One region of the Roseateles sp. genome, then DNA from elsewhere that is predicted to be linked to it. Evidence: predicted binding sites of a transcription regulator. Region 1 holds the regulator's gene; the other holds the start of a gene.
The links. Region 1 encodes sigma-54, which starts transcription at its own class of promoters, with help from an activator protein. Its sites were predicted from a motif close to TGGCANGNAANCTGCTTT; they were not measured.
Positions count from the first base shown of each region.

Region 2: the regulator sigma-54 is predicted to act here: its motif matches at 7,063-7,080, upstream of glnA (type I glutamate--ammonia ligase).

Region 1 covers NZ_OZ253537.1:1,109,967-1,124,662, reverse strand. Annotated here, with positions in the region: gene argS (arginine--tRNA ligase) at 56-1,774, shown strand; gene ACQY39_RS04980 (SPOR domain-containing protein) at 1,771-2,499, shown strand; gene ACQY39_RS04975 (thiol:disulfide interchange protein DsbA/DsbL) at 2,565-3,239, shown strand; gene ACQY39_RS04970 (thiol:disulfide interchange protein DsbA/DsbL) at 3,281-3,943, shown strand; gene lptA (lipopolysaccharide transport periplasmic protein LptA) at 4,070-4,699, shown strand; gene lptB (LPS export ABC transporter ATP-binding protein) at 4,696-5,487, shown strand; gene ACQY39_RS04955 (RNA polymerase factor sigma-54) at 5,527-7,056, shown strand; gene ACQY39_RS04950 (SGNH/GDSL hydrolase family protein) at 7,247-8,260, shown strand; gene ACQY39_RS04945 (THUMP domain-containing class I SAM-dependent RNA methyltransferase) at 8,299-9,597, shown strand; gene ACQY39_RS04940 (16S rRNA (uracil(1498)-N(3))-methyltransferase) at 9,610-10,350, opposite strand; gene ACQY39_RS04935 (hypothetical protein) at 10,461-10,928, opposite strand; gene ACQY39_RS04930 (long-chain-fatty-acid--CoA ligase) at 11,004-12,686, opposite strand; gene ACQY39_RS04925 (NAD(P)(+) transhydrogenase (Re/Si-specific) subunit beta) at 12,796-14,220, opposite strand; gene ACQY39_RS04920 (NAD(P) transhydrogenase subunit alpha) at 14,217-14,552, opposite strand.
Region 2 covers NZ_OZ253537.1:4,907,373-4,922,068, forward strand. Annotated here, with positions in the region: gene ACQY39_RS21090 (MBL fold metallo-hydrolase) at 1-685, shown strand, start outside; gene ACQY39_RS21095 (solute carrier family 23 protein) at 692-1,978, opposite strand; gene ntrC (nitrogen regulation protein NR(I)) at 2,069-3,574, opposite strand; gene glnL (nitrogen regulation protein NR(II)) at 3,589-4,716, opposite strand; gene ACQY39_RS21110 (hypothetical protein) at 4,792-5,346, opposite strand; gene glnA (type I glutamate--ammonia ligase) at 5,545-6,960, opposite strand; gene ACQY39_RS21120 (competence/damage-inducible protein A) at 7,260-8,054, opposite strand; gene ACQY39_RS21125 (EI24 domain-containing protein) at 8,051-8,929, opposite strand; gene ACQY39_RS21130 (TIGR00266 family protein) at 9,125-9,949, opposite strand; gene ACQY39_RS21135 (IclR family transcriptional regulator domain-containing protein) at 10,104-10,901, shown strand; gene phnC (phosphonate ABC transporter ATP-binding protein) at 11,372-12,238, shown strand; gene phnD (phosphonate ABC transporter substrate-binding protein) at 12,281-13,255, shown strand; gene phnE (phosphonate ABC transporter, permease protein PhnE) at 13,380-14,120, shown strand; gene ACQY39_RS21155 (DapH/DapD/GlmU-related protein) at 14,120-14,696, shown strand, end outside.

The DNA of each region.
Region 1 (14,696 bases):
CCACGATTCACCTCTTCACCAGCCCCGCCCCGCCCCCGCCCGTAGAATTCCCCCCATGATCCAAGCCAAGCAAGAATTGCTCGCCGCCCTGGCCGAAGCCATTCAAGAACTCAGCCCCGGCACCGACCTGGTTGCCGCCTTCGAATCCCCCAAGCAAGCCGCCCATGGCGACTTCGCTTGCACGGCCGCCATGCAGCTGGCGCGACCGCTGAAAAAGAACCCGCGCGAGCTCGCACAGGCCTTGATCGAGGCCTTGCAGCGCCGCCCGGCCTTCGCTCGCTGGGTAACGGGCCTGGAGATTGCCGGCCCCGGCTTCATCAACATCCGCCTGAGTGCCGCCGCCAAGCAGGCCGTGGTCAGCGAAGTGCTGGCCGCCACCGCAGCCTTCGGTCAGCAGCCGGCCACGGCACAGCATGTGATGGTCGAGTTCGTCTCGGCCAACCCGACCGGCCCGCTCCATGTCGGTCATGCCCGGCAGGCCGCGCTCGGCGACGCCTTGTGCAGCCTGTTCAAGACCCAGGGCGCGCAAGTCACCCGCGAGTTCTATTACAACGACGCCGGCGTGCAGATCGCCACCCTGGCCAACTCCACCCAGTGCCGCCTGAAGGGCATCAAGCCCGGCGACGCCGGCTGGCCCGAGAGCGCCTACAACGGCGACTACATCCAGGACATCGCCGACGCCTTCCTGGCCAAGCAGACCGTGGTGGCCGATGACCGCCAGTTCACGGCCTCGGGCGATATCGAAGACCTGGACAGCATCCGCCAGTTCGCCGTCGCCTACCTGCGTCACGAACAAGACCTGGACCTGCAGGCCTTCGGCCTCAAGTTCGACAGCTATTTCCTGGAATCCAGCCTCTACAGCAGCGGCCGGGTCGAGGACACCGTGGCCAAGCTGATCGCCAAGGGCAAGACCTTCGAAGAGGGCGGCGCGCTCTGGCTGCGCACGACCGACTACGGCGACGACAAAGACCGCGTGATGCGCAAGTCTGAGGGCGGCTACACCTACTTCGTGCCCGATGTGGCCTATCACATCGACAAGTTCCAGCGCGGCTACAGCAAGTGCATCAATGTCCAGGGCAGCGACCACCACGGCACCATTGCCCGGGTGCGCGGTGGCCTGCAGGCGGCCGATGTCGGCATCCCGCAGGGCTTCCCCGATTACATCCTGCACAAGATGGTCACCGTGATGAAGGGCGGCGAGGAGGTCAAGATCTCCAAGCGCGCCGGCTCCTACGTGACCCTGCGTGACCTGATCGACTGGACCAGCCGCGACGCCGTGCGCTTCTTCCTGATCGGCCGCAAGGCCGACACCGAATTCATCTTCGACGTCGACCTGGCCCTGAAGCAAAACGACGAGAACCCGGTGTTCTACGTCCAGTATGCGCACGCCCGCATTTGCTCGGTGATCCGCAACTGGGTGGCCCGCGGCGGTGACGAGACGGCCCTGGCCAGCGCCGACCTGAGCCTGCTGAGCGCCCCGACCGAAGCGGCCCTGATGCTCAAGCTGGCCGAGTACCCGGCCATGCTGTCTGGCGCCGCGGCCGGCCTGGCCCCGCATGACGTGGCCTTCTACCTGCGCGACCTTGCCGCCAGCTATCACAGCTACTATGCGGCTGAGCGCGTGCTGGACCAGGCGCCCGAGCTGAGTGCGGCGCGGGTGGCCTTGCTGGCCGCCACGCGCCAGGTGTTGCGCAATGCCCTGGCCGTTCTGGGCGTCAGCGCACCCGAGGTGATGTCCCGCGAAGCAATTCCTGAAGCGACGGAGAAGGCATGAGCACGGCTCAATCTGGCAGCAGCAACAACAACAAAAGCAAACAACAACGTGGTGGCTTTGTCCTCGGCTTGATCGTCGGCTTGCTGCTGGGTCTGGCCGTGGCGCTGGGCGTGGCGCTCTACATCGCCAAGGTGCCCATCCCCTTCATTGACAAGGTGCCGCAGCGCACGGCCGAGCAGGACGCGGCCGAAGCCCAGCGCAACAAGAACTGGGACCCCAACGCCCCCCTGGCCGGCAAGGCCGGCGCCAAGGCCAGCGGTGTGGTCAGCGGCGCACCGGCTCCTGCCTCACCTGCGCAGGTCACCGCGCCCGCAGCTGTTACCGCCCCGGTCGCCACGGCGCCGACGGTGGCCCCTCCGGCGGCCAGCGCCTCGGCTGCGCCCGCCAAGGCCACAGAGAAAGCCCCCGAGAAAGCCGCTGAAAAAGCGGCCGACAAGAAGGCCGAAGCCAAGGCTGCCGCCGCCAGCGCCGCCGCGGCCGCTGCCGACCCCAACCTTTACTTCGTACAGGCCGGCGCCTATGTGAAGAACGAGGACGCCGAGCAGCAGCGCGCGCGTCTGGCCTTGCTGGGTTTCAGCGCCAAGGTCATGGAAAAGGAACAGTCGGGCCGCACGGTCTTCCGTGTGCGCATCGGCCCCATCGACAGCCGCGATGAAGCCGAAGGCCTGCAGCGCAAGATCGAAGCGGCCGGCATCGAAGCCAATCTGGTCGGCGTCAAACGCTGAGCTTTCGCCCCAATACTCGGGGCTGCGGCCCCTTTTTGTCCACCGAGATGAACGAGAAGAAGATCATGAAACGTCGCGAGTTTTCTGCCCTGTTGTCGACTCCTCTGGCGCTGGGCGGCCTGAGCCTGGCCCCGCAGCTGGCCCTGGCGCAAACCGACCCCTTTGCCGGCAAGTACCAGACTCTGGCCCAGGCCCTGCCCGTGGCCGTGCCGGGCAAGATCGAGGTGGTGGAGTTCTTCTGGTACGGCTGCCCGCATTGCTACGCCTTCGAGCCGGTGCTGGCGCCCTGGATCAAGCAACTGCCGGCCGATGTCGCCTTCCGCCGCGTCCATGTCGGCTTCAACGCCATGATCAAGCTGCACCAGCGCCTGTTCTACGCCTTGGAAGCCTTGGGCAAGGCCGCCGAGCTGCAAGACAAGATCTTCCATGCCTTCCACGTTGAGCGCCTCGAGCTCAACGACGAGAAAAGCCTCACCGAGCTGGTCGTGCGCCTGGGCGTGGACGGTGCCAAGTTCAAGGATGCCTTCAACGCTTTCGGCGTGGTCACCAAGGCCGGCCAGGGCGCCAAGCTCTCCGAGGCCTACCGCATCGATGGCGTGCCGGCGCTGGGCATTGGCGGCCGCTATCTGACCTCGCCCTCGATCGCAGGCCTGCGCGGTGACAGTGAAGTTGCCAATGGCCGCCGTGCCCTGGCCGCTGCCGACCATCTGATCCAGTTGGCCCGCGCCGCCAAGGCCTGAGGCACGGAAGCCCGATCTCACCACCTGCCCCCTGCGAAGCGATGAAACCGATCTCCCGCCGTGATTTCTCCGTCTGCCTGGCCGCCACCGGCCTGCCGGCCCTGAGCCTGGCTCAAGGCGCTGCGCCGGTCGAAGGCAAGCATTACCTGCGCCTGGCCCAGCCCTTGCCAGCCACGCCGGGCAAGATCGAGGTGTATGAATTCTTCCTCTACACCTGCCCGCACTGCTTCGCCTTCGACCCGCTGGTGTCGGCCTGGGCCAAGCAGTTGCCGGCCGATGTCAGCTTCCGTCGCGTCCATGTCGGTGTGGGCGCCATGCACAAGCTGCACCAGCGCCTGATGTTTGCCCTGGAGACCCTGGGACGACTCGGGGACTTTCACGAGTCCGTGTTCAAGGCCATCCATGTCCAGCACCTGGACCTCAGCGACGAAAAGGCCATCACCAAGTTCGCTGTCAGCCTGGGCCTGGACGAGGCCAAGTTCAAGGCCGCCTTCAATTCCTTCAGCGCCCAGGGCCGCCCGGCCCAGTCGGCCCAGCTGGCCGCGGCCTACCGTGCCGACACCGTGCCGGCGATCGGTATTGGCGGCCGCTTCCTGACCAGCCCCAGCATGGCCGCCCCAGGGCAGAACCCGCAAGTGGGCGGGCAAGCGGCCCTAGCTTTGACGAACCAGTTGATCCAGCAACTGCGCAGCGGCAAGGCCTGAGGGCCACCCCTCACGCGCAGCGACGCCGCGAGCCCGGCAGGGCGGGCCGCGTACTAGAATGGCCTGCAAGATTTGTGCCGCCACCCGTCGGCGTCCACGCCCTTGCCTGACCGAACCCCTGTGCCCATGAAGCTGTCCTCGCGTTCCACCGCCCTGCCCGGCCTGCTGGCGACCCTGGTCCTGGGCCTGGCCGCTGGCGCAGCCCAGGCCGAGAAGGCCGACCGCGGCAAGCCACTCAATATTTCCTCCAAGAACGGCGGCAGCGTCGAGATCGCCAAGCAGCGCACCGAGTTCAACGGTGATGTGGTGCTGAGCAAGGGCAGCCTGGTGCTGCGCGCCGAGAAGCTCGATGTGCGCGAGACCGGCGACGGCTACCACCAGGTCTATGCCAATGGCCAGACCGGCAAGCAGGTCAGCTTCCGCCAGGCACGCGACATTCCGGGCGAGGCCATCGAAGGCCTGGCCGACCAGCTCGAGTACGACACCCGCAGCGACACCGTGCGCTTCATCGGCAACGCCGTGGTGCGGCGCCTGCAAGGCACGACCGTGGCCGACGAGGTGACCGGCGCGGTCATCCTGTTCGACAACCGCAGCGAGGTGTTCACCTTGGAAGGCGGCCAAAGCTCGCCCCACCCGAGCGGCCGTGTGCGCGTGGTGATGATGCCGCGCGGCGCCGCCTCGGAGCCCGCCGCCACGCCGGCTTCGGGCATCCAGCTCAAGCCGAGCACCAGCCTCAGCCCGCGCAAGACGCCATGAGCGCCGGCCACCACAACGCGCCGGTGTCGGCGCTGGAATCCGGCGTGCGCAGCCGCCTCGAGGCGGAGGGCTTGGCCAAGAGCTATGGCGTGCGTCGCGTGGTCAAGAACGTGCACCTGGGCGTCAACAGCGGCGAGGTGGTCGGCCTGCTCGGGCCCAATGGCGCGGGCAAGACCACCAGCTTCTACATGATCGTCGGCCTGGTGCGCGCCGATGCCGGCGAGATTCGCATCGACGGCCAGTCGGTCGAGCACCTGCCCATCCACCAGCGCGCCCGCTTGGGCCTGAGCTATCTGCCGCAGGAAGCCTCGATCTTCCGCAAACTGACGGTGGAACAGAACATCCGTGCCGTGCTGGAACTGCAGCGCGACGAGCAGGGCCGCGCGCTGAAAGAGCCGCGCATCAAGGAACTGCTGGAAGCCCTGCTGCACGACCTCAGCATCGAAAAGCTGCGCGACAGCCCGGCGCCGGCGCTCTCGGGCGGCGAACGCCGCCGCGTCGAGATTGCCCGCGCCCTGGCCACCCAGCCGCGCTTCATCCTGCTGGACGAACCCTTTGCCGGCGTGGACCCGATCGCGGTGCTGGAGATCCAGCGCATCATCGGTTTCCTGAAGGCGCGCCAGATCGGCGTGCTGATCACCGACCACAATGTGCGCGAGACCCTGGGCATCTGCGACCGCGCCTACATCATCAGCGAGGGTTCGGTGCTGGCCGAGGGCACGCCGGACGAGATCGTCGCCAACGCCGATGTGCGCAAGGTTTATCTCGGCGAACATTTCCGCATGTGATGTGATGGCGAGCCTCCTGACAGCGCCGGGCCTGCGGCCATGAAGCAATCGCTCCAGGTTCGCCTGAGTCAGCATCTGGCGCTGACGCCGCAGCTGCAGCAGTCGATCCGTCTGCTGCAACTGTCCACCCTGGAACTGAACCAGGAAGTCGAGCAGATGCTGGCGCAGAACCCGCTGCTCGAAACCGAAGACGACTTCGCCGTCGCAGCGCCCGAACTGCCCGAGTTGCGCCAGGCCAGTGCCGCCGAAGACAGCGGCGCCGAGCGCGAACTGGGCGGCGGCGCCGAGGCCGAGGCCACGCCCGAGCTCAAGGCCGAGGACTTCGGCAACAGCGAGCGCGAGGACTGGGAGAACGGCACCGAGGGTGACGATTTCGACGGCATCCGCGAGCTGCCCAGCAACAGCGGCAGCGGCTCCGGCAGCAACGACGAAGACGGCGAGCGCAGCGAGCAGGAATCGGCCGAGATTTCCCTGCAAGAACATCTGCAGCAGCAGATGGCCGGCATGAGCTTGAGCGAATCCGACCAGCTGGCCCTGCGCCTGCTGATCGATTCCCTGAACGAGGACGGCCTGCTGGAAGACAGCCTGGAGTCGATTGCCGAGGCCTTGATCCCCGACGCGGGCGAGGACAGCGCGGCCGAACGCGAGGACCTGCTCGACCACCTGCGCATCGCCCTGAAGTGGCTGCACCATATGGACCCGGCCGGCGTCGGCGCCCGCGATCTGCCCGAGTGCCTGGTGCTGCAGCTGCGCCAGCTGCCGCGCAGCGCGCCGCAGGTGATCGCCATCATGATCTGCAAAAAGCACTTGGACCTGCTGGCCAAGCGCGACAGCCGCCGCCTGATGCTGCTGACCGGCGCCGACGAGCCCTTGCTGCGCGAGGCGCAGGCCCTGATCGTGGCGCTCGAGCCCAAGCCGGGCCGGCGCTTTGCCCACGGCCAGGCGCCGGCGGTGATTCCCGATGTGATCGTGCGCAAGGTCGGGCGCGAGCTGCGCGTCATCATCAACCCCGAGGTCGCGCCCAAGCTGCGCATCAACGAGCTCTACGCCAATGCCCTGCGCCAGACGCGCGGCGGCATCAGCAACAGCGCCCTGGGCGGCGCGCTGCAGGAGGCGCGCTGGTTCATCAAGAACATCCAGCAACGCTTCGACACCATCCTGCGTGTCTCCACTGCCATCGTCGAGCGCCAGAAAGGTTTCTTCAGCCACGGCGCCGTCGCCATGAAGCCGCTGGTGCTGCGCGAGATCGCCGACGAGCTGGGCCTGCATGAGTCGACCATCTCGCGGGTGACCACGGCCAAGTACATGGCCACGCCTTTCGGCACCTTCGAGCTCAAGTACTTCTTCGGCTCGGGCCTGTCCACCGAGGCCGGCGGCGAGGCCTCCAGCACCGCCGTGCGCGAGCTGATCAAGCAGTTCATCGCCGCCGAGAACCCGGCCAAGCCCCTGTCCGACAGCGCCCTGGCCAATATGTTGGAAGAACAAGGCATCCAGGTCGCGCGCCGTACCGTCGCCAAGTACCGCGAAGGCATGCATATTGGGACGACGACGATGCGGCGCGTGGTTTGAAGGGTGAGTGGTGAACGAGTGAACAGGTGAATGGGTGAACAACACACCACGACTCACCATTCACCTGTTCACTCGTTCACCCGTTCACCGCAGCTCACCAAACGTGAACACGCACACCGATTTCAGGTGATTCCCATTTCGAGGCATGCCATCATGCCGCCGACTTGGATCGTTACTTGAAAGGTCTGCCGTGAACACCATCCACCGCACCTCAGCTGACGCTCGCCTGCCCGCCCTGCTGATGCTCGCTGCCGGCCTGGCCTGGGCCGCACCCTCGCAGGCGCAGACTGAGGCTCAAGCCACGAGCAGCACCGCCTCCAGTTACAGCCGCGTGATCGCCTTCGGCGACAGCCTGTCAGACAACGGCAACTTCTACCGCGCCACGGGTGGCGCCGTGCCCCAGCCCGGCAACTATTTCCAGGGCCGCTTTTCCAACGGCCCGGTGGCCGTCGAGCACCTCGCCCAAGGCCTGGGCGTGAGCCTGCAAGACTACGCCTGGGGCGGCGCCCAGACCGGCTGGCTCAACGGCGCGGCGGTGGCTGCAGGCGCCCCGGCCGCCTTGCAAAACACCGGCATGCTCTCGCAGGTCGGCACCTTCCAGGCCGGGCTGGCCGGCATGGCCGCCGACAGCCAGGCGTTGTACCTGCTCTGGGGCGGCGCCAATGACTTCCAGTACCAGGGCTTCTCGCAGGCCACCGGACAAGCGGCCATCCAGAACCTCAGCAGCGCGGTCCAGACCCTCTACGGCCTGGGTGCGCGCAACTTCCTGATGCCGGGCCTGCCCGACCTGGGGCAGACGCCAGGCGGCCTCTCCTCCGGCCTGTCGGGTCAGCTGCATCTGCTGTCCCTGGGCTTCAACCTCGGCCTGAATCAAGCCATCGGCCAGCTGCGGGCCTTGCCCGGCATCGACATCCGCTATTTCGACGTCCTGGGCGCGCAGCAGGTCCTGGTCGACAACGCCGCCCAATACGGCCTGAGCAACGTCACCGAGGCCTGCTTCACCGGCTATGTCGGCCAGCCCAATGGCAGCACCTGCAGCAACCCCGACGGGTATATGTTCTGGGACCGCATCCATCCGACCGCGGTCACCCACAGCGTGCTCGGCCAGGGCATGCTGGCCGCCGTGCCGGAGCCGCAAACCCTGCTGCTGATGAGCTTGGGCCTGATGGCTGTGCTGGGCCTGAACCGCCGTCGCCGCGCCTGAGTACGGCCGAGGCGGCCAATCCTGGGACAATCGGGCCCATGGCCGCCAAAGAATCCCCCAAAGACCTGCACCACCTCTTCGTCTCCTGCCCCTCGGGCGTGGAGCGCCTGCTTGACGAAGAGGTGCGGGCCATCCTGCCCAAGACCCATATCGAGGTGCTGCGCGGCGGCATCGCGCTGAAGAGCGATCTCGAAGGCGTGATGAAGCTCAACCTCGAATGCCGGCTGGCGCAGCGCGTGCTGATCGAACTGATCTCGGGCGGCTACCGCCACGAGGACGACATCTACGCCCTGGCTCGCCGCATCGACTGGTGCGACTGGATCACACCGGCCGAGACCATCCGCGTCGACACCGTGGCCCAGCGCTCGCCGCTGCGCAGCCTCAACTTCGCCACCTTGCGCGTGAAAGACGCCATCTGCGATGTGCTGCGCGATGCCACCGGCGAGCGGCCCAGCGTCGACACCCGCTTCCCCGACCTGCCGGTGATGCTGCACCTCAGCGAAACCGACGCCACGCTCTACATCGACACCTCGGGCGAGCCCCTGTTCAAGCGCGGCTGGCGCGAGGACAAAGGCGACGCCCCGCTGAAGGAAACCCTGGCCGCCGCCATGCTGGCCGCGGCCGGCTGGAAGGGCACGCCCGAAACCGGCGGCGCCCTGCACGACCCCTGCTGCGGCTCGGGCACCATCGCCGTCGAAGCCGCGCAAATCGCATGTGGCATGGCCGCCGGCATGCAGCGCCGCTTTGCCTTCGAGCGCCAGCTGCCCTTCGTGCCCCTGCGTGGCCGCTGGCAGGCCATCAAGCAGGCCGCCAAGGACCGCGAGCATGCGCCCGCCGTGCCGATCTTCTGCAGCGATGTGGCCTTCCGCATGGTCGATTTCGCGCGCCGCAATGCCGAGCGCGCAGGCGTGGCCCAGTACATCCAGTTCAACGGCGGTGACGCGCTCGAACGCCCCGCGCCCGAGCTGCCCGAGGGCATGCCCGGCACCATCTTGATGAACCCGCCCTACGGCGAGCGCATCGAAGTGCGCGGCAAGGCCGGCAATGTGCAGATGAGCCGCGATGCTGGCGGCTCCGAAGCGCGCGATGCCGGCGACGACTTCTTCCCCCGCCTGGCCGCCCACTGGAAGCGCGCCTACACCCAGAACGCAGCCGGCTGGACCGCCTGGCTGCTCTGCCCGGACATGAAGCTGCCCAGCAAGATGCGCCTGAAGGAATCGCGCAAGTTCCCGATGTGGAATGGCCCGATCGAATGCCGGCTGTTCCGCTTCGACCTGATCAAGGGCTCGGCGCGCAAGGACAAGGGCAGCGGGGACGAGGCCAGCGCCGAGGCCTGAACGCCCGCCGGCTCAGGCTTCCGACAGTGCCAGCCAGCCGAGCACCGCCAGCGGCGCTGTATCGGCGCGCAGGATGCGCGGGCCCAGTTGCACGGCCACGAAACCCTGGGCACGGGCCGCGTCTTCTTCAGCGGGGCTGAGGCCACCCTCCGGGCCGCTGAGCACCAGGGTGTGAGTGGCCTGGGCCTGGGCGGCGGCCAGGGCCTGCAAGGGCTGGGCGGCCATCGGGCTGAGCAGCCAACGGCGCTGCCCGGCCGGCTGCGGGCCCAGGCCGGACAGCCATGAGGCCAGGGACTGCACTGCGCCGATCTCGGGGATGCGGCTGCGGCCGCATTGCTCGGCGGCGGCGATGGCCACACCGCGCCAATGCGCTTGCTTTTTCTCGGCCCGCTCGCCGCTCAGGCGCAGCACCGAGCGCTCGCTCATCAAGGGCTGGACACCACTGGCACCCAGCTCGGTGGCTTTCTCGACCACGCCGTCCATGCGGTCGTTGGCCGGCATGGCCAGGGCCAGGGTGATGTGCTGGCGCAATTCGCGCTGCACCAGCTGACGGGCCTGCAGATGCACACGCACCTCGCTGCGGCCCATGGCCAGCACTTCCGCCTGCCACTCAAACCCACTGCCATCGAACAAAGTCAGCGGATTCCCCGGCTGCAAGCGCAGCACCTGGACATGGCGGGCGGCACTGGGCGGCAGGCTCAGCTCGGACACTTCAGCGGCGAGCGGCTGATCGACATAAAAACGCGGCGGCATGGCGGTCCACGGCGCAAGCAGCGCGCCGTGCCTTTCAAATCAAGAAGTCGTCAGTGTGCCAGCGATCACGAGCCAGCCAAGTCGGCTGCCGTGCCGGCAAGAAGCCCAACTCAGAGCGGCAGGCCGAGATCGCGGCGCACCTCGGTCGCAGCGCCATCCCCCTGAGCCTGGCGAACCTCGTCGACAAAGCGCAGAGCAAGCTGCTGCATGGCCGCGAGATCGCCACAGCGCTCGACATCCAGCACCCAGCGGTAGCCCTTGATCAAGCCCAGACGCTGGCGAGCCGCGCTGGTGAGGAAGGCATAAAGCGCCTGCTGGTCCAAACTGGGCAAGGCGGGTGGCGCCACTGTTCGCACGGGCGCAGCGACCGACAGGCCCGCAGGAGCGATCAATCCTTGCTGAATCAGCAAGGCCAGATCTTCGGCCGTGGCGCCCTGAACCAACTCCAACCACTGCCCTGCGTTCTTGCTGCCGTCGATGAGCAAGAGCAGATTGCGCACGCTGCGCGACAAAGGCTGGGCGCGAGCTTTGATCTCTGCGCGGCCTTGCTCGGTTTTGACATAGGCCTGTTCAAGCATCACGAGTCCCCCCAGACAAACCTGACTCTAGGGGACTTGCACGCCACTCGGGCAGAAACCACAGCGACAACAAGCTCAGTTCTTGTCGCGTAGTTCACGCCGAAGGATCTTACCGACCGGGGTCTTGGGCAGCTCGTTGCGGAATTCGATGATCTTGGGGCGCTTGTAGCCGGTCAGATTGGCTTCGCAGTAAGCCCGGACATCGGCTTCGCTGACTTCCTTGCTGGCGCCGGGCTTGCGCACGATGGCCACCTTGACCGCCTCGCCTGCTTTCGCATCGGCGATGCCGACCGCCGCGCATTCCAGCACGCCGTCCATCATGGTGATCACGTCTTCCACCTCGTTGGGGTAGACGTTGAAGCCGCTGACCAGAATCATGTCCTTCTTGCGGTCGACGACGCGGAAATAACCTTGTTCGTCCACGGTGCCGATATCACCGGTTCGGAAGAAGCCATCGGCGGTCATGACCTGGGCGGTTTCATCGGGGCGCTGCCAGTAGCCGGCCATGACTTGCGGGCCACGGATGGCGATCTCGCCGGTGGCCCCGGGCGCGGCCAGCTGGCCGGCGTCGTCCAGCAGGCACAACTCGGTGCTGGGCAGAGGCAGGCCGATGGAGCCGGTGTAGCGCGTAAGGTTGGTCGGGTTGCAGCTGGCCACCGGCGAGGTTTCGCTCAAGCCATAACCTTCACAGATGGAGCAGCCAGTCTTTTCCAGCCAGAGCTTGGCCGTGGCCTGCTGCACCGCCATGCCGCCGCCCACCGAGATGACCAGATGGCTCCAGTCCACGGTGTTGAAGTCCTTGTGGTTGGCCATGGCCATGAACAAGGTGTTGACGGCTGGGAAGCAGTGGAAGCGGTGCTTGGCCAGCTCCTTGAACATGCCGGGCAGGTCACGCGGATTGGGGATCAGCACATTGCAGCCGCCCATATGCATGGCCAGCATCATGTTCGTGGTGAAACCGAAGATGTGATACAGCGGCAGGGCGGCAATGCCGACCACCTGCTCGCCGGCCGGCACCTTGCTGAGCGCCGGCATGTACCAGGCCTCGGCCTGCATCACATTGGCGACCAGATTGCGATGCAAGAGCACGGCGCCCTTGGACACGCCCGTGGTGCCACCCGTGTACTGCAGGACCGCGATGTCGTTGGGGCCGACTTTGGGCACCTTGTAGCTCAGGCTGCGCCCGCGCGCGACCGCGTCGCTGAAGGCCACGGCGCCGGGCAGCTCGAAGGCCGGCACCATCTTCTTCACGCGGCGCACCACGTAATTGACGATCAGGCTCTTGGGGAAGCCCAGCATCTCGCCCATGGAGGCGAGGATCACATGCTGGGTCGGCACCTGCTTGATCACATGCTGCAGCGTGGCGGCGAAATTCTCCAGGATGACGATGGCCTTGGCGCCGGCGTCCTTGAGCTGATGCTCGAGCTCGCGCGGCGTGTAAAGCGGGTTGACGTTCACCACCACATAGCCGGCCCGCAGAATGGCAGCCACCGCCACCGGGTACTGCAGCACATTGGGCATCATGACGGCGACGCGGTCGCCCTTTTCCAGGCCCAGGCTCTGCAGATAAGCGGCCAGAGCGCGCGAAACCTCGTCGATCTGAGCGAACTTGAGCGTGCGCCCCATCATGGTGTAGGCCGGCAGCTCCGGGTACTTGCGGAAGGCCGAATCCATCAGGTCCACCAGGGACGGGTACTGCTCGGCATGGATCTCGGCAGGAACTCCCTCGGGGTAGCTCTTGAGCCAGGTCTTCTCCATTGTCTTTGTCTCCATTCGATGCCCGGATTCTGACCGATGGAGCCCCCCCAACTTATCAGGGGATTCGATACAGGACTCTAGAGCGGCAAGGAACTGCCGGCCTCGGCGTTCACTCGATCGCCTTGACCATGTCCTCCACCACCTTCTTGGCGTCGCCGAAGACCATCATGGTCTTGTCCATATAGAAGAGCTCGTTGTCCAGGCCGGCATAGCCGGCCGCCATGGAGCGCTTGTTGACGATGATGGTCTTGGCCTTGTAGGCCTCGAGGATGGGCATGCCGTAGATGGGGCTGCCCTTGGTCAGCGCGGCCGGATTCACCACATCGTTGGCGCCCAGCACGATGGCGACATCGACCTGGCCGAACTCGCCGTTGATGTCCTCCATCTCGAAGACTTGGTCGTAAGGCACTTCGGCCTCGGCCAGCAGCACATTCATATGGCCGGGCATGCGGCCGGCCACCGGGTGGATGGCGTACTTGACCGTGATGCCCTTGTGCGTGAGCTTCTCGGCCAGCTCCTTGACCGCATGCTGGGCGCGCGCCACCGCCAGACCATAGCCGGGCACGATCACCACCGTCTCGGCATTGCCAAGAATGAAGGCGGCATCATCGGCGCTGCCGCTCTTGACCGAGCGCTGCACGGCGGCCCCGGCCGCTGCACTGGAGGTGTCACCACCAAAACCACCCAGGATCACATTGAAGAAGCTGCGGTTCATGGCCTTGCACATGATGTAGCTCAGGATCGCCCCCGAGCTGCCCACCAGAGAGCCGGCAATGATCAGCATGCTGTTGTTCAGGCTGAAGCCGATGCCGGCTGCCGCCCAACCCGAGTAGCTGTTCAGCATGGACACCACCACCGGCATGTCGGCGCCGCCGATCGGGATGATCAGCAGCACGCCCAGCGCAAAGCCCAGAGCCAGGATCAGGCCGAAGTCCAGCCAGCTCTGCGAATGCCAGAAGCCGAAGCAGAAGAACAGCGCCGCCAGGCCCAGGGCCAGGTTGAGCTTGTGCTGACCGGGGAAGGACACCGGAGCGCCCTGAAACAGGCGGAACTTGTACTTGCCCGAGAGCTTGCCGAAGGCGATCACCGAACCGCTGAAGGTGATCGCGCCGATGAAGGCGCCCAGCGCCAGCTCGATGCGGTTGCCGCCCGGAATCGGATCGCCCTTGGCCGTGATGGCAAAGGCCCAGGGCTCCAGCACGGCGGTCGCGGCGATGAAGACCGCGGCCAGGCCGATCATGCTGTGCATGAAGGCGACCAACTCGGGCATCTTGGTCATCTCGACCTTCTGCGCCATGTAAGCGCCGATGCCGCCGCCGACCACCAGGCCGGCCAGCACATAGGCCAGCCCCAGGCTCTGGCCGCCGGCCAGCTTGAGGATCAGGGCCACCGTGGTCAGCGCAGCAATGGCCATGCCGACCATGCCGAATAGGTTGCCGCGGATCGAGCTGGTCGGGTGCGACAAGCCCTTGAGCGCCTGGATGAAGCAGACGCTGGCGATCAGATAAAGCAGTGTGACGAGGTTCAGACTCATGACCGGCCCTCCGCGGCCTTGGTGTTCTTGTCGGTAGGCTTGGGCGCCTTCTTCTTGAACATCTCCAGCATCCGGCGCGTGACCAGGAAGCCGCCGAAGACATTGACCGCCGCCAGGGCCACGGCCAGGGTGCCCATGAGCTTGCCGAGATCGGTTTCGGTCAAGGCTGCCGCCAGCATGGCGCCGACGATGACGATGGCCGAGATGGCATTGGTGACCGCCATCAGCGGCGTGTGCAGGGCCGGCGTGACCGTCCAGACCACGTGGTAGCCCACGTAGATAGCCAGCACGAAGATGATCAAATTGGTGAGGGTGGGACTGACGAGTTCCATGGCAATCTCGGGTTAGGGCCTATTCACACTACGGATACTTGTGCGAGAGGGGCAGAAAGGGCCCCAAGCTAGGCGGACGACGAAGCCCAGGCTAGCCGCCTGGGCGAGGAGTTCAACGACGAATGGGGCCCTTTCTGCCCCTCT
Region 2 (14,696 bases), 3.8 Mb from region 1:
GCGTGGCCTGCGACATCTGATCGACCCGACCGCGCTGTACATGGGCGCCAAGGCCGTCTACGGCGAGGCCGAGATGCAGCGTTCCTACGGCCGCCTCGTGCCGGTGCCGGCCGAGCGGGCGCGGGCCAGCAGCGATGACGAGACCCTGCACCTGGCCGGCCGACCCTTGCTCTTGCTGGATACCCCCGGCCATGCGCGCCACCACCACTGCATCTGGGATGCGCACAGCCGCGGCTGCTTCACCGGCGACACCTTTGGCCTGAGCTACCGCGAGTTCGACACCGCGCAAGGTGCTTGGGCTTTGCCGACCAGCACGCCGGTGCAGTTCGAGCCCGAGGCACTGAAGGCCTCGATGGATCGCCTGCTGGCCCTGCAGCCCACGCAGATGTTCCTGACCCACTACAGCCGCGTCGGCGGCAGCGTGGCCGAGGTGCAGCGCCTGGGCCAGCTGCTGCGCGAGCAGATCGACGAGATGGTGGCCCTGGCCCATGCGGCGCCATTCGGCGCCAGCCCCGAGCGCCACGCTTTTCTGAAAACCGGGCTGGAGGCGATCTACCTGCCGCGCTTGCATGCCCATGGCTGCACGCAAAGCCTGGTGGCGCAGCTGGGCCTGCTGGAGATGGACATCGAGCTCAACGCCCAAGGCCTGGGCGTCTACCTCGACAAGCGCGCCGCTGCAGCCTGAAGAACCTCAGTCCTTGCGCCCCAGTGACAGCAGGGCGTAGAGCAGGATGGCGCCGAAAGTGGCGGTCCCGATGCCGCCCAGCGCAAAGCTGCCCAGCTTCAAGGTGTAGTCGCCCGTGCCCAGCACCAGGGTGATGGCGACCACCAGCAGATTGCGGCTGTCGCTGAAGTCCACCCGCTTGTCCACCCAGATCTTGGCGCCGGCCACGGTGATCAGGCCGAAAACGACGATGCTGACCCCGCCCATCACCGCCAGCGGAATCGCCTGGATCAGCGCCCCGAACTTGGGGCTGAAGCCCAGCAGCACGCCCAGCAGGCCGGCGATCACGAAGATGGCGGTCGAGTAGATGCGGGTGGCGGCCATGACGCCGATGTTCTCGGCATAGGTGGTCACGCCGGTGCCGCCGGCGGCTCCGCTGACCATGGTGGCCAGGCCGTCGCCCATGAAGGCACGGCCCATGTCGGCGTCGAGATTGCGGCCGGTCATGGCGCTGACGGCTTTCAGGTGACCGAGGTTCTCGGCCACCAGCACCACCACCACGGGCACGATCAGCAGCAGGGCCTGGGGCTCGAAGACCGGGCTGGCAAAACGCGGCAGGCCCACCCAAGCGGCATTGGCCACACCCGACAAGTCGATCGGCTTGCCCAGGCCCAGGCCATTGGTCAACAGCGCATAGAGCAGGCTGGCCGCCAGCAGGCCCAGCAGGATCAGCAGGCGCTGGGCCATGCCGCGGCTGTACACCGCCACCAGGGCCACGCTCAAAAAGGTGGCGCCCTGCATCCAGGCATCGAAGCCGGTGGGCGCCATGTTCTTGATCGGGATGGCGGCCAGGTTCAGGCCGATCACGGCCACCACGGCGCCGGTCACCACCGGCGGCATCAGGCGCTCGATCCAGCCCGTGCCCAGCCAGGACACCAAAGCGCCGATGGCGAAGTAGACCGCGCCGCAGGCGATGATGCCGCCCAGAGCCAGCCCGATATTGGCGTTAGGTCCGGCGCCGGTGTAGCCAGTGGCGGCGATCACCACGCCGATGAAAGCAAAGCTCGATCCCAGATAGCTGGGCACGCGGCCGCCCACCATCAGGAAGAAGATCAGGGTGCCGATGCCGCTCATCAGGATGGCGACATTGGGGTCGAAGCCCATCAGCAGCGGCGCCAGCACCGTGGCGCCGAACATGGCGATCACATGCTGCAAGCCCATGGCCAGGGTCTGCGGCCAGGGCAGGCGCTCGTCGGTCTGTACCGCCTGCCCGTCTCGGGCCGGCACCTCACGCCAGTGAAAAAGTCGACTCATGCTGCATGTGCTCCATCGTGTAATGACGCCGCAGTGTAGTGAGGCCAGTTGCCCCGCCGACCCAGGGCTTGCACGCAGCCCATCGGGGCCTCAGACGTCCAGGTTCAATTCCTGAATCTTGCGCGTGATGGTGTTGCGGCCGATGCCCAGCTTTTGCGCCGCCTCGATGCGGCGGCCATGAGTCAGCTCCAGCGCGGCGGTGATCAGGCTGGCCTCGAAGCGGCGGCTCAGCAGCTCCCAGACCTCGGGCTCGCCCGCGGCCAGCAGGCGGCGCGCCTCGCGGGCCATCTCCATCACCCAGGCTTCGCTGGCCACACCCGCACCAGGCAGGGGCGTAGCCGCTGGCACATGCGCCCCAGATTGAGGCGCGGCGGCAGCAGAAGCCTCGCCTGAGGTCGCTGGCGCGTCCTCGCTGCGCTCCAGCGTCAACTCGGCCGAGGCAGTCGGCTGCAACAGCTCCTGGGGCAGATCCTTGGCTTCCACCACCTGGCTGGGCGCCATGACGCTGAGCCAATGGCAGATGTTTTCCAGCTGGCGCACATTGCCGGGGAAGTCAAAAGCCAGCAGCTGGGCCAGCGCAGCCTCGCTGAGGCGCTTGGTCTCGACGCCCAGCTCGGTCGCGCTGCGCTGCAGGAAAAAGCGCGCCAGCACGCCGATGTCCTCACGCCGCTCGCGCAGCGGCGGCAGGCGCAGGCGGATCACATTGAGGCGGTGGAACAGGTCTTCGCGGAAGGCGCCCTGGCGCACGCGCGACTCCAGGTTCTGGTGGGTGGCGGCAATCACGCGCACATTGGCGCGCAGCGGGCTGTGGCCGCCGACGCGGTAGAACTGGCCATCGGACAGCACGCGCAGCAGCCGCGTCTGCAGCTCCAGCGGCATGTCGCCGATTTCGTCGAGGAAGAGCGTGCCGCCGTCGGCCTGCTCGAAGCGGCCGCGCCGTGTGGCCTGCGCGCCGGTGAAGGCGCCACGCTCGTGGCCGAAGAGCTCGCTCTCCAGCAAGTCCTTCGGGATGGCCGCCGTGTTGATGGCGACAAAGGGCCCCTCGGCGCGCGGGCTGTGCTTGTGCAGTGCGCGCGCAACCAGTTCCTTGCCCGAGCCCGACTCGCCGGTGATCAACACCGTCACATGGCTCTGGCTCAGGCGGCCGATGGCGCGGAACACGTCCTGCATGGCGGGCGCCTGGCCCAGCATCTCGGGCACTTGCGCGGCGGCCTCGTCGGCCACGGCCTCGCGCTGGCTTTCTTCTTGGGCGCGGCGGATCAACTCGACCGCACGCGGCAGGTCAAAGGGCTTGGGCAGGTATTCAAACGCACCGCCCTGGAAGGCCGCCACGGCGCTGTCGAGATCGGAGTAGGCCGTCATGATGATGACGGGCAGATGCGGCAGGCGGGCCTTGACCTTGGCGAGCAGGTCAAGACCTGAGCCTCCGGGCATGCGGATGTCGGACACCAGCACCTGCGGGCTGTCCTCCTCCAGCGCGGCCAGCAGATCGCGGGCGTTGCTGAAGGTGCGCACGGGCAGGCCCTCGCGGCTCAAGGCCTTCTCCAGCACGAAGCGGATGGAATGATCGTCGTCGACAACCCAGATGGATTTCATGCGGCTGGTTCCCTCTAGGGCAGGGGCAAGGTGATGCGAAAGTCGGTCCGGCCCGGTTCGCTTTCACAGTCGATCATGCCTTGGTGCTGTTGGGCGATCGTCTGCGCCAGCGTCAGGCCGAGGCCGGAACCACCCTCTCGCCCCGACACCAGGGGAAAGAAGATGCGATCACGAATCTCGGCCGGAATTCCGGGGCCGTTGTCCTCGACATGCAATTCCAATGCCAAGCGCCAGCGCTGCTTACCAATGGTCACCTGGCGCGCCACCCGTGTGCGCAAGGTGATGGAGGCATCACCGGCCGCCATGCGGGATTGCAAGGCCTGGGCGGCGTTTTGCACGATGTTGAGCACGGCCTGGATCAGCTGTTCGCGGTCGCCGCGGAAATCGGGCAGCGAGGTGTCGTAGTCGCGCTTGATCACCAGGCCACGCGGGTGCTCGACCAGCACCAGGGCTCGCACCCGCTCGCAAACCTCGTGGATGTTGACATCGGCCACCACCGGCGCGTGGCGGTGCGGCGCGAGCAGGCGGTCGACCAGGCTTTGCAGGCGATCGACCTCATGGATGATGACTTGGGTGTACTCGCTGAGCTCAGGGCCTAACTCGGTGGGTGCCAGCTCCATGGCCAGCAGCTGCGCGGCGCCGCGGATGCCACCCAGCGGGTTCTTGATTTCGTGCGCCAGATTGCGCGTCAGCTCCTTGGTCGCCTGCACCTGGTCGAGCGTGCGCTCCTCGCGGTCCTGCCGAGTCTGCTGGGCGTTCTCGATCAGCTCGATCAAGACCAGGTCGCCACCGCGCGGCGTGGCCGAGCCGGCCTCCAGCTGCGAGACGATCACGTGCACCGGCACCAGCACCTCGTGCGGCCGCACGCCGCGGCGCAGCAAGGCATCGAAGCGGCTGCTGGAATAAGCATTGCGGGCCACGCCCTCGACCGTGTCACGCAGGCGGCCGGCTTCGGCAAACCAGTCATACAGGCTGCTGCGCTGCACGGCACGGCGCGACAGGCCCATGACGTTTTCGAAGGCCGTGTTGGCGAACAGGCATTCGCCATCGGGCCGGACCACGGCCACCATGGTGGCCAGCATGTCCAGAGCATCAAAGGCCGGCGGGGTGCGCTCGGACGCTTGAATAGCCCCGAGTGACATGGGAGCGCTTGGGCTCATGACAACAACTCCTGAGTGCGGCTGCGCGGCCCCGGAGCCGGCGCGATACACCGGGCCTCAGGACGGCAGCTTGCTGATTTCGCGTTTGAGCGCCGCGACGTCGCTTTCCTGGCGCGCGATGCTGGCTTTGAGTTCGGCCATGCGGTCCAGGTAGCGCTGGTAGTTGCGCTCATCGGCACGTCGCTCGGCGTTGCCGCCGGCGTATTCACGCTGCGTCGCGGCCAGGCGTTCCTCGGCCTCGCGCAGCTCGGTTTCCAGCACACGCCGACGTTCTCCGTCGCGGCTGCGCTGCTGGTTGGGGTCGACCCGGCCGCCGTCGCTGCTGGCGCGCGCCGGTGGCGTGGCATCAGCACGGCCTGCATTTCCGGTACCGGCCGCCCGCGGCTTGGGGGCCTGCAGGATGGTGATGGGCGAGCCCTCGATCGTGCGGCAGCCCTTCTCCTGGGCTTCCTTGGCCGACACGGCGTCGGTGTAGAGCACCGGCGGGCCGGGGCAACGGTAGACCGTGCCCTGGGCCTGCGCCGCGGCGGCCCAGACCGCCAGCGAGCAAACGGCCCAAACCAGCGGATCCGTGCGGCGCGTCATGCGGCGCGTCTTGCGATAGGCGGGCATCGGCGGAGCAGATCGGTTCAACATGGCGCGATTGTGGCCCAAGCGCGGCCGGGCCAAGCGCGCAAGTGCGCGGCCGAAGGCCGGCAAACGCAGCGGCCACGAAAAAGGACGGCCTGAGCCGTCCTTCGAGATGAGCCTGGCGGCTCGTGAAAGCCCGGCCTTCAGCGCACCGATCAGCACGCTGGCGGCCGGCAGCCATCACAGTGCGTAGTACATATCGAACTCGACCGGGTGCGTGGCCATGCGCAGACGGGTCACTTCCTGCATCTTCAGATCGATGTAGGCGTCAAGGTAAGCATCGGTAAACACGCCACCCTTGGTCAGGAAGGCACGGTCCTTGTCCAGCGCTTCCAGGGCCTGGTCCAGGCTGTGGCAGACGGTGGGCACCAGCGCGTCTTCTTCCGGCGGCAGGTGGTACAGATCCTTGGTGGCGGCTTCGCCCGGATGGATCTTGTTTTCCACGCCGTCCAGACCGGCCATCAGCAGTGCCGCGAAGCACAGGTAGGGGTTGGCCGAAGGATCGGGGAAGCGTGCCTCGACGCGACGACCCTTGGGGTTGGCCACGTAAGGAATGCGGATCGAGGCCGAGCGGTTCTTGGCCGAGTAAGCCAGCTTGACCGGCGCTTCGTAGCCAGGCACCAGACGCTTGTACGAGTTCGTACCGGGGTTGGTGATGGCGTTCAGGGCGCGGGCGTGCTTGATGATGCCGCCGATGTAATACAGGGCGAAATCGCTCAGACCGGCATAGCCGTCACCGGCGAACAGGTTCTTGCCGTCCTTCCAGACCGACTGGTGCACGTGCATGCCGGAGCCGTTGTCGCCGACCAGGGGCTTGGGCATGAAGGTGGCGGTCTTGCCATAGGCATGGGCCACATTGGCGACCACGTACTTCTGCAGCTGCGTCCAGTCGGCGCGCTCGACCAGGGAGCTGAAACGGGTGCCGATTTCCATCTGGCCGGCGTTGGCCACTTCATGGTGGTGCACTTCAACCGGGATGCCCAGCTGTTCCAAGATCAGGCACATCTCCGAGCGCATGTCCTGGCCGCTGTCGACCGGGGGCACGGGGAAGTAGCCGCCCTTGACGGTCGGGCGGTAGCCCGAGTTGCCATGGTCGTATTCCTTGCCGGTGTTCCAGGCGCCCTCTTCCGACTCGATCTTGAAGAACGCGCCGGACATGTCATTGCCCCAGCGCACCGAGTCAAAGATGAAGAATTCAGGCTCAGGGCCGAAGAAGGCGGTGTCGCCCAGGCCCGAAGCCTTCAGATAGGCTTCGGCGCGCTTGGCCAGCGAACGCGGGTCGCGCTCATAGGCCTTGCCATCGGCCGGGTCGACCACGTCGCAGGACAGGATCAGCGTCGGCTCTTCGAAGAAGGGGTCGATATTGGCCGTGTTCGGATCGGGCATCAGCAGCATGTCCGAGGCTTCGATGCCCTTCCAGCCGGCGATGGACGAACCGTCGAAGGCATGGCCGGAGACGAACTTGTCTTCGTCGAAGTGGGACACGGGCACCGACACATGGTGCTCCTTGCCGCGGGTGTCGGTGAAACGGAAATCAACGAACTTGATTTCGTTTTCCTTGACGATCTTCATCACGTCGGCGACGGTCTTGGCCATCAGAAACTCCTAAACGGGTAAGTAGCGGGAGAAAGCTTGCGGATGCGTAGGTATTTGTTTGGCTGGCACTGCGCCGTAAGACACAGGCCGCGCCAGTTCAATAAAGCAGTTTGTGTGCCAACTTACGGCACTCCGGTGCGCACTGCGCATGCAGACGGGCACACAGCACGAGCTGCCGCACCGCGCCGGCGCACAGAGCCGCCGAAGCTGCGGGATTATGGTCCGACCCCAGGCTCTGGAACCGGGCGAGCGAGCGAGTTTTCACGTTCAATCACCAAAACGGTGCAATTCGGCGCCGCTCATCGCACCAACTCGGTGCTCACGACAGCACCAAATTGGATCACGCCACTTTTCAGTGCTTGGTAGGCCGCGTCCATCTGTTCGGCCGGGCCTTTGACGCCCAGCTCGATGTGGCGACCCCACTGCGGGTGATCCACGCTGGGCAGGCTGAAGACCTTGATGCCGGGGAACTCCGCTTCCACCCGTTCCATCAGCGGTGTCAGGCTGGCCTCCATCGCCCCCTGGACGATCAGGGACAGTTCCTGGCGCTGCACCGGGCGCTGTAGATCGGCGTGCCGCTGGTCCAGCACCCACTCCATCATCGGATGGGCCATGACCGGGAAGCCGGGCACGAAATAGACCGTGCCGACCGAAAAACCCGGGATCTTGTTGAAGGGGTTGGGAACGATGTCGGCGCCGACCGGAAACACACCCATCTCCAGGCGGCGCAGGGTGTCGAGGTGCTCGGGGTCGACCGTCTCGCCCTTCTCCGCCGCCATGTTCTGGATGCGTTCCCAAATCAGCGCGCGCGCCTCCGGGTGCAGCAGCAGTTCGCGGTCCAGTGCGGCCGCAGCGGCCTGGCGGGTGTGGTCGTCGGGCGTGGCGCCGATACCGCCACAGCTGATCACCAGGTCGCCGCTGGCGAAGGCCTCACGCAGCCGGGCGCTGATGTAGGCGCGGTCGTCGCCCAAGTACTGAGCCCAGTCCAAGCTCATGCCGCGCGCGGCCAGGATCTCGATGAACTTGGACAGATGCTTGTCCTGGCGCTTGCCGGACAGGATTTCGTCGCCAATGATGATCAAACCGATTTTCATGACTCTTCTTGCCTAGGCAGGGATGGGATGGGCGTCAGCAGTTCGACGGGGGCGGCGCCGGTGCTGCGGCTCTGGCGCAGCTCCTGGAGTGCGGCTAGGCAGTAATGGCTGAACCACAGCGAAGAAAAGGCAAAGATCAAGGTGTAGAGCCAGATCGACACCAGGATCAACAAAGGAGCCAGGGCCACGGCCATCACACCGAAGGCCCAGATGGCGGCCGGGGCCGCGCCCAGGTAACCGGTCAGCAGGCCCAGACCCAGCAAAGGCAGGCGGTGCAGACGCAGCAGCTGGCGCCGTTCGGCCACCGAGGCATGTTCGGCCAGCGCGTCGTATGCGAACACCCGGTAGCCAAGCCAGCCCCAAATCAGCGGCGGCAAGATCAGCACCAAGGGCGGGATGAACAGGAAAGGCAGGCTGATCAGCAAGGCCAGCAAGGCCAGGGCCGCGTGGCCCAGGGACCAGAGCAGCGACTGCACAAAAACTGCACCCCGCTTGCGCTCCAGCAGCGGAAAGCGGCGCTGGGCGACCAGATTGACCGCGGTCGGCGTCAGCAGCAGAGCCACCAGCAGCAGGCTCAGCACCACCACCACCGGCAAGCTCAGGGCCAGCACCAGCAAAGGTGCCAAGGCCGAGCGGAAACCGCCCAGACCGACATAGCTGAGCCAGCCCAGCAGGGTTTCGATCAAGCGCCAGGACTCCAGCGTGGCGCGCACCCCAGCCACCGCCTGCTCCCAGAAGAAATAACCGAGGCCCAGCGCCAAGGCCGCGGCCAGCAGCAAGGGCAGCAGGGACAAGGCGATCACCCGCGGATGCAGGCAGTAGGCGGCCGCGCGCCAGAAGGCATCGGCGACGCGGCTGAAGGATTGGACGGGCATGGGTGGGGGGGAGGAGGAGAAGTGAACGGGTGAATGGGTGAATGGGTGAATGGGTGAATGGGTGAATGGGTGAATCGTGGATGGAGCTTTCGATCGGGGTGCCTTGTTCACCCGTTCACTTGTTCACCCGTTCACCAAAAAAAAGCGGCCCTCGGCCGCTTTTCTTGAATGGGCTGCGCTTCGACCGCCCCCAGCTTACTCGTCGTCGCCGCCGAGCAGGCCACCCAGGATGCCGACACCAGCGGCGCCGGCTGCGAAACCGCCCAGCACCGAACCTTCTTCCTTGCGGCCACCGTTCTGAGGCGCGGCAGCAAAGATGCGCGAAGCCAGGCGCGAGAAAGGCAGGCTCTGCAGCCAGATCTCACCCGGGCCGGTCAGCTTGGCCAAGAACAAGCCCTCACCGCCGAACAGTGCGGTCTTGATCTTGCCCACATACTGGATCTCGAAATCCACGCTGGGCGTGTAGGCCACCACGCAACCGGTGTCGACCAGCAGGGTCTGGCCGGGCGCCAGCGTGCGGCGCACCACGGTGCCGCCGGCATGCACAAAAGCCATGCCGTCGCCTTCCAGCTTTTGCATGATGAAGCCTTCACCGCCAAAGAAGCCGGTGCCCAGTTTCTGCTGGATGGCGATGCCCAGAGACACGCCGCGCGCTGCGCACAGGAAGGCGTCCTTCTGACAGATCAGGGTGCCGCCGAGCTGGCGCAAGTCCATGGGCAAGATCTTGCCCGGGTAAGGCGCGGCGAAGGCGACACGCTGCTTGCTGCTGCCGTTGTTGGTGTAGATGGTCGTGAACAGCGACTCGCCCGTGATCAAGCGCTTGCCGGCGCCGAGCAGCTTGCCGAAGAAGCCACCCTGGTTGGCCGCACCATCACCGAACACCGTGTCCATATTAATGGCGGCATCCATGAACATCATGCTGCCGGCTTCGCCGATGGCGGCCTCGCCCGGGTCGAGCTCGACCTCGACGAACTGCATCTCGGCGCCCTTGATTTCAAAATCGACTACATCCATGGCCATGAAAAAACTCCTCGCTTGGGAAAGACTGCGGGCGCGATGTTAGCCAGTTTTTGCCCGCCCTGACTTGGGTCACCCAGCGCCGCTCACTGCCGCCGCTGACAAGGCCCCGCTGCCCCGCAAGGGTGAGCCGAAGCTCCTGCCTATACTGCCGGCCATGAATGACAACGCCGCGCCCGAACTCGCGCCCAAACCCGGGGACAGCTATGTGCAGTCCTTCGCGCGCGGCCTGTCGGTGATCCGCGCTTTTGATGCCACCGCACCGCGCCAGACCCTGACCGAGGTCTCACGCCGCTGCGGCCTCACCCGCGCTGGCGCCCGGCGCATCCTGCTGACCCTGGAAACGCTCGGTTATGTCAAGAGCGACGGCCGCTTGTTCGCGCTGACGCCCAAGATCCTCGACCTCGGCTTTGCCTACCTGTCCTCGCAGCCGCTCTGGCAGTTTGCCGAGCCAGTGATGCAGCAGCTGGCCGCCGAGCTGAACGAGAGTGTTTCGGCCGCGGTGCTGGAGGGTCAGGACATCGTCTATGTGCTGCGCGTGCCGGCACGCAAGATCATGAGCATCAACCTCGGCGTGGGCAGCCGCCTGCCGGCCTGGTGTACGTCCATGGGCCGCATCCTGCTGGCCAGCCTGCCCCCGCCGGCGCTGGATGCACAGCTGGGCCAGCTGAACATCACGCCCCTGGCCTCTCGGACCGTGGCCAATCTGCCCGATTTGCGCGAGCGCATTGCGCAGGCCGGCCGCCAAGGTTGGTGCCTGGTCAACCAGGAGCTGGAAGACGGCCTCGTGTCCCTGGCCGCGCCCATCACCGATCGCAAAGGTCATGTCATCGCCGCACTCAATGTCGGCTCGCAAGTGAACCGCCGCTCGCCCGAGCAGCTGCTGGAGCAGACCCTGCCACGCCTGCTCGACGCGGCAGGGCAGATCTCGCGCTTGCTGCAGATCAAGGCCTGAGGACGGCTGGAACCGGCACAAAGCAGCCGTTGAGTCCGGCGGTGATCGGGCCGACTGGGCACTCTGCTCCGTTCATGTCCCCCGACCCCACCCTGCGGCTGGGGTCTCCTCCTTGACTTCACTTCGCAGAGCACCCAGCCGTCCCGATCCAGCGAGGCCGCGCTCATTCGACGAAAACGCCGAGCGGTGGACCTGACAAGGGGTGTCGGGTGAGTGCTGAAGCGAAGTAAAGGGGGAGGCCTGGGCGAAGCACAGGCCGGAGGACATGAGCGGAAGCACTCGCCCGACGCCCCTTGGCACAAGTCCAGCCTTTAACGGCTGCTTCGTGCCGAAGACAGTCATCCAGCCAACGTCACCGCGCCGACGCCGCCCCGCCACGAATCTTTCACACAAGCTGCCTAGCATCGCCCCAGCTCCTGACGGCTTGTCGCCGCTTCAGGATGCCCTTGAGCGAAAGAGCGAGGTGCGGCATGCATGCAATCGAAGTGACAGCGCTGAGCAAGAGCTTTGGCGCACGACGGGCCTTGGACAGCGTCAGCCTGCAGCTGCGTCCAGGCGAGATGGTGGCGCTGATCGGCGCTTCGGGCTCGGGCAAGTCCACCTTGCTGCGCCATTTGTCCGGCTTCGTCGCCGGCGACGCCAGCTCCGGTGAGCTGCGCGTGATGGGCCAGCTGGTGCAGTCGCAAGGCCGCATCGCCGGCAATATCCGCAGCGTGCGCGCCCAGATCGGCTTTGTCTTCCAGCAATTCAATCTGGTCGGCCGCATGACGCTGCTGAACAATGTGTTGACCGGCCAGCTGCACCGCATTCCCCTGCACCGCAGCCTGCTGCAGTGGTTCACGCGCAGCGAACGCGCCGCCGGCCTGCAAGCGCTGGCCGAAGTTGGTATAGACGACTATGCCTTTCAGCGCGCCTCCACGCTCTCGGGCGGCCAGCAGCAGCGCGCCGCAATCGCCCGCGCCCTGGTGCAGGGCGCCAAGGTGGTGCTGGCCGATGAGCCGATCGCCTCGCTGGACCCGGAATCCTCACGCAAGGTCATGGACATGCTGGCCCGCGTCAACCGCGAGCATGGCTGCACGGTGCTGGTGTCCTTGCACCAGGTCGATGTGGCGCTGCGCTACTGCCAGCGCGTGGTCGCCATGCGCGAAGGCCGGGTCGTCTATGACGGCCCCAGCAGCGCCCTGAACCCGGCCTTCCTGAACGAGCTCTATGCCAGCGACGCCGACGCCCCGGCCCTGCCGCACGAGGGCGCGGCGCTGGTCAGCCAGCCCATGCCCCTGCCCAGCGCGGCCCCAGCAGCCGCACCGCACAGCGCGCCGCTGCCCGTGGCGGCCTGAGCCCCCTTTCGACCCCGCCATTTTTCATTTGGAGAGAACCCCATGATCCGCAAGCTCTTGCTCGCCACCGGCACCCTGCTGGCGGCCACCCTGGCCCAGGCTCAGGACATCAATTTCGGCATCATCTCGACCGAATCCGCCTCCCACCTCAAGGCCGACTGGGCCCCCATCCTGGCCGATATGGAAGCCAAGACCGGCTACAAGGTCAAGGCCTTCTTCGCCAACGACTACACCGGCATCATCGAAGCCATGCGCTTCAACAAGGTGCAGATGGCCTGGATGGGCAACAAGTCCGGCATGGAAGCCGTGGACCGCGCCGGTGGCGAGGTGTTCGCACAGACCAGCTATGCCGATGGCGCTTTGGGGTATCACTCGCTGCTGATCACGCACAAAGAGAGCGGCATCAAGAGCGTCGAGCAGGTGCTCAAGAGCCAGCGCGAATACAACTACGGCGCCGGTGACCCGCAGTCCACCTCGGGCACCCTGGTGCCGGGCTACTACCTCTACGCCCTCAACGGCATCGACCCCAAGACCCACTACAAATCCAGCCGCTCGGGCAACCATGAGTCCAACTTGATGGCGACCGCAGCCAAACAAGTGGACGTGGCCATCACCAACACCGAAGTCTGGGAAAAGTTTCAGAAGCGCGAAGCCGAGAAGGCCAAGAACATCCAGATCCTCTGGAAGTCGCCCCTGATCGCGGCCGACCCCATGCTCTGGCGTGCCGACCTGCCGGCCGATATGAAGGCCAAGCTCAAGACCTTCTTCATGAGCTACGGCCGCGGCGAATCCGAAGCCTCCAAGCGTGAGCTGGCCAACCTGGCCAAGCTGACCTTCGGCGTCTTCAATGAATCCAGCAACAAGCAGCTGGTGCCCTTCCGCCAGCTCGAGCTGTTCAAGGACAAGGCCAAGCTCGAAAACGACGACAAGCTCGACCCGGCCGCCAAGCAAGCCAAGCTGGCTGAGATCCAGAAGAAGCTGGCCGAGCTGAACGCCCAGCTGGCCCAGGCCAAGTAAGCAATAGGGCAGCCGCCCGTCCCCACCACGACGCCCCCACGCCATGAGCAGCACCACCACCAGCACCGCCGTTTCACCCAAGGCCCCCACGGACCCCAGTGGCGGCCTGCCGCGGGCCGGGCTCATGAGCTTGGTCGGCTGGGGCCTGGCCCTGGCGCTGTTCGCCTGGGCCTGGCGTGGCGCCGACATGCGCCCGGGCGCGCTCTGGGCCGACTCGGCCAATATGGTGAGCCTGGCCCGCGAGTTCTTCCCGCCCGACTTCACGGACTGGCGCACCTATGTGGCCGAGATGGTGGTGACGGTGCAGGTGGCGCTCTGGGGCACTTTGCTGGCGGTCGTCTGCGCCGTGCCATTCGGCCTGCTCAGTTCGTCGAACATCACGCCGGCCTGGGTGCACCAGCCGGTGCGGCGCCTGATGGACGCCGCACGCGCCATCAACGAGATGGTGTTCGCCATGATCTTCATCGTCGCCGTCGGCCTGGGGCCCTTCGCCGGCGTGCTGGCCTTGTGGGTGCACACCACGGGCATCTTGGCCAAGCTGTTCTCGGAGGCGGTCGAGTCCATCGACCCCCGGCCGGTGGAAGGCATCCGCGCCACCGGCGCCAATGCGCTGGAAGAAATCGTCTACGGCGTGATTCCGCAGGTCATGCCGCTCTGGGTCAGCTACACGCTCTACCGTTTTGAGTCGAATGTGCGCTCGGCCTCGGTCGTGGGCATGGTCGGCGCTGGTGGCATTGGCGTCATCCTCTACGAAGTGATCCGCAGCTTCCAGTACGCCCACACGGCGGCGGTGATGCTGATCATCATCGCCTTCGTCACCGCCATCGACCTGGTCTCGGCGCGCATTCGCAAGGTGCTGATCTGATGACGAGTTATCACATCGCCGCCCACAACCTGCCGGCACCGGTGCGTCTGAGCGAGGCGCCCACCCTGGCCAGCGACGCCATCGTCCGCGACAGCTCATTTGGCCGCTGGTGCGAAGTCGGCGCCAGCACCCGCATCGAGCACAGCGTCTTCGGCGACTACAGCTACATCGGCCACCACGCCGAGGTCATGGCCGCCGACATCGGCAAGTTCGTCAACATCGCCAATATGGTGCGCATCAACCCCGGCTTCCACCCGGTCGAGCGCCCCTGCCTGCATCACATCCTCTACCGCGGCAGCATGTACGGCGAAGGCTTCGGCGCGGATGACGCCGAGCTCTTCCACTGGCGCCGCCTGCAGCGCGTCAGCATCGGCCACGATGTCTGGCTGGGCCATGGCGTGATCGTCATGCCCGGCGTCAAGATCGGCCACGGCGCCGTCATCGGCAGCGGCAGCATCGTCACCCGCGACGTGCCCGCCTGGACCATCGCTGCCGGCAACCCCTGCCGCGCGATTCGGCCGCGCTTCACGCCGGCCATTGGCAGCGCCATCGAAGCCGTGGCCTGGTGGGACTGGA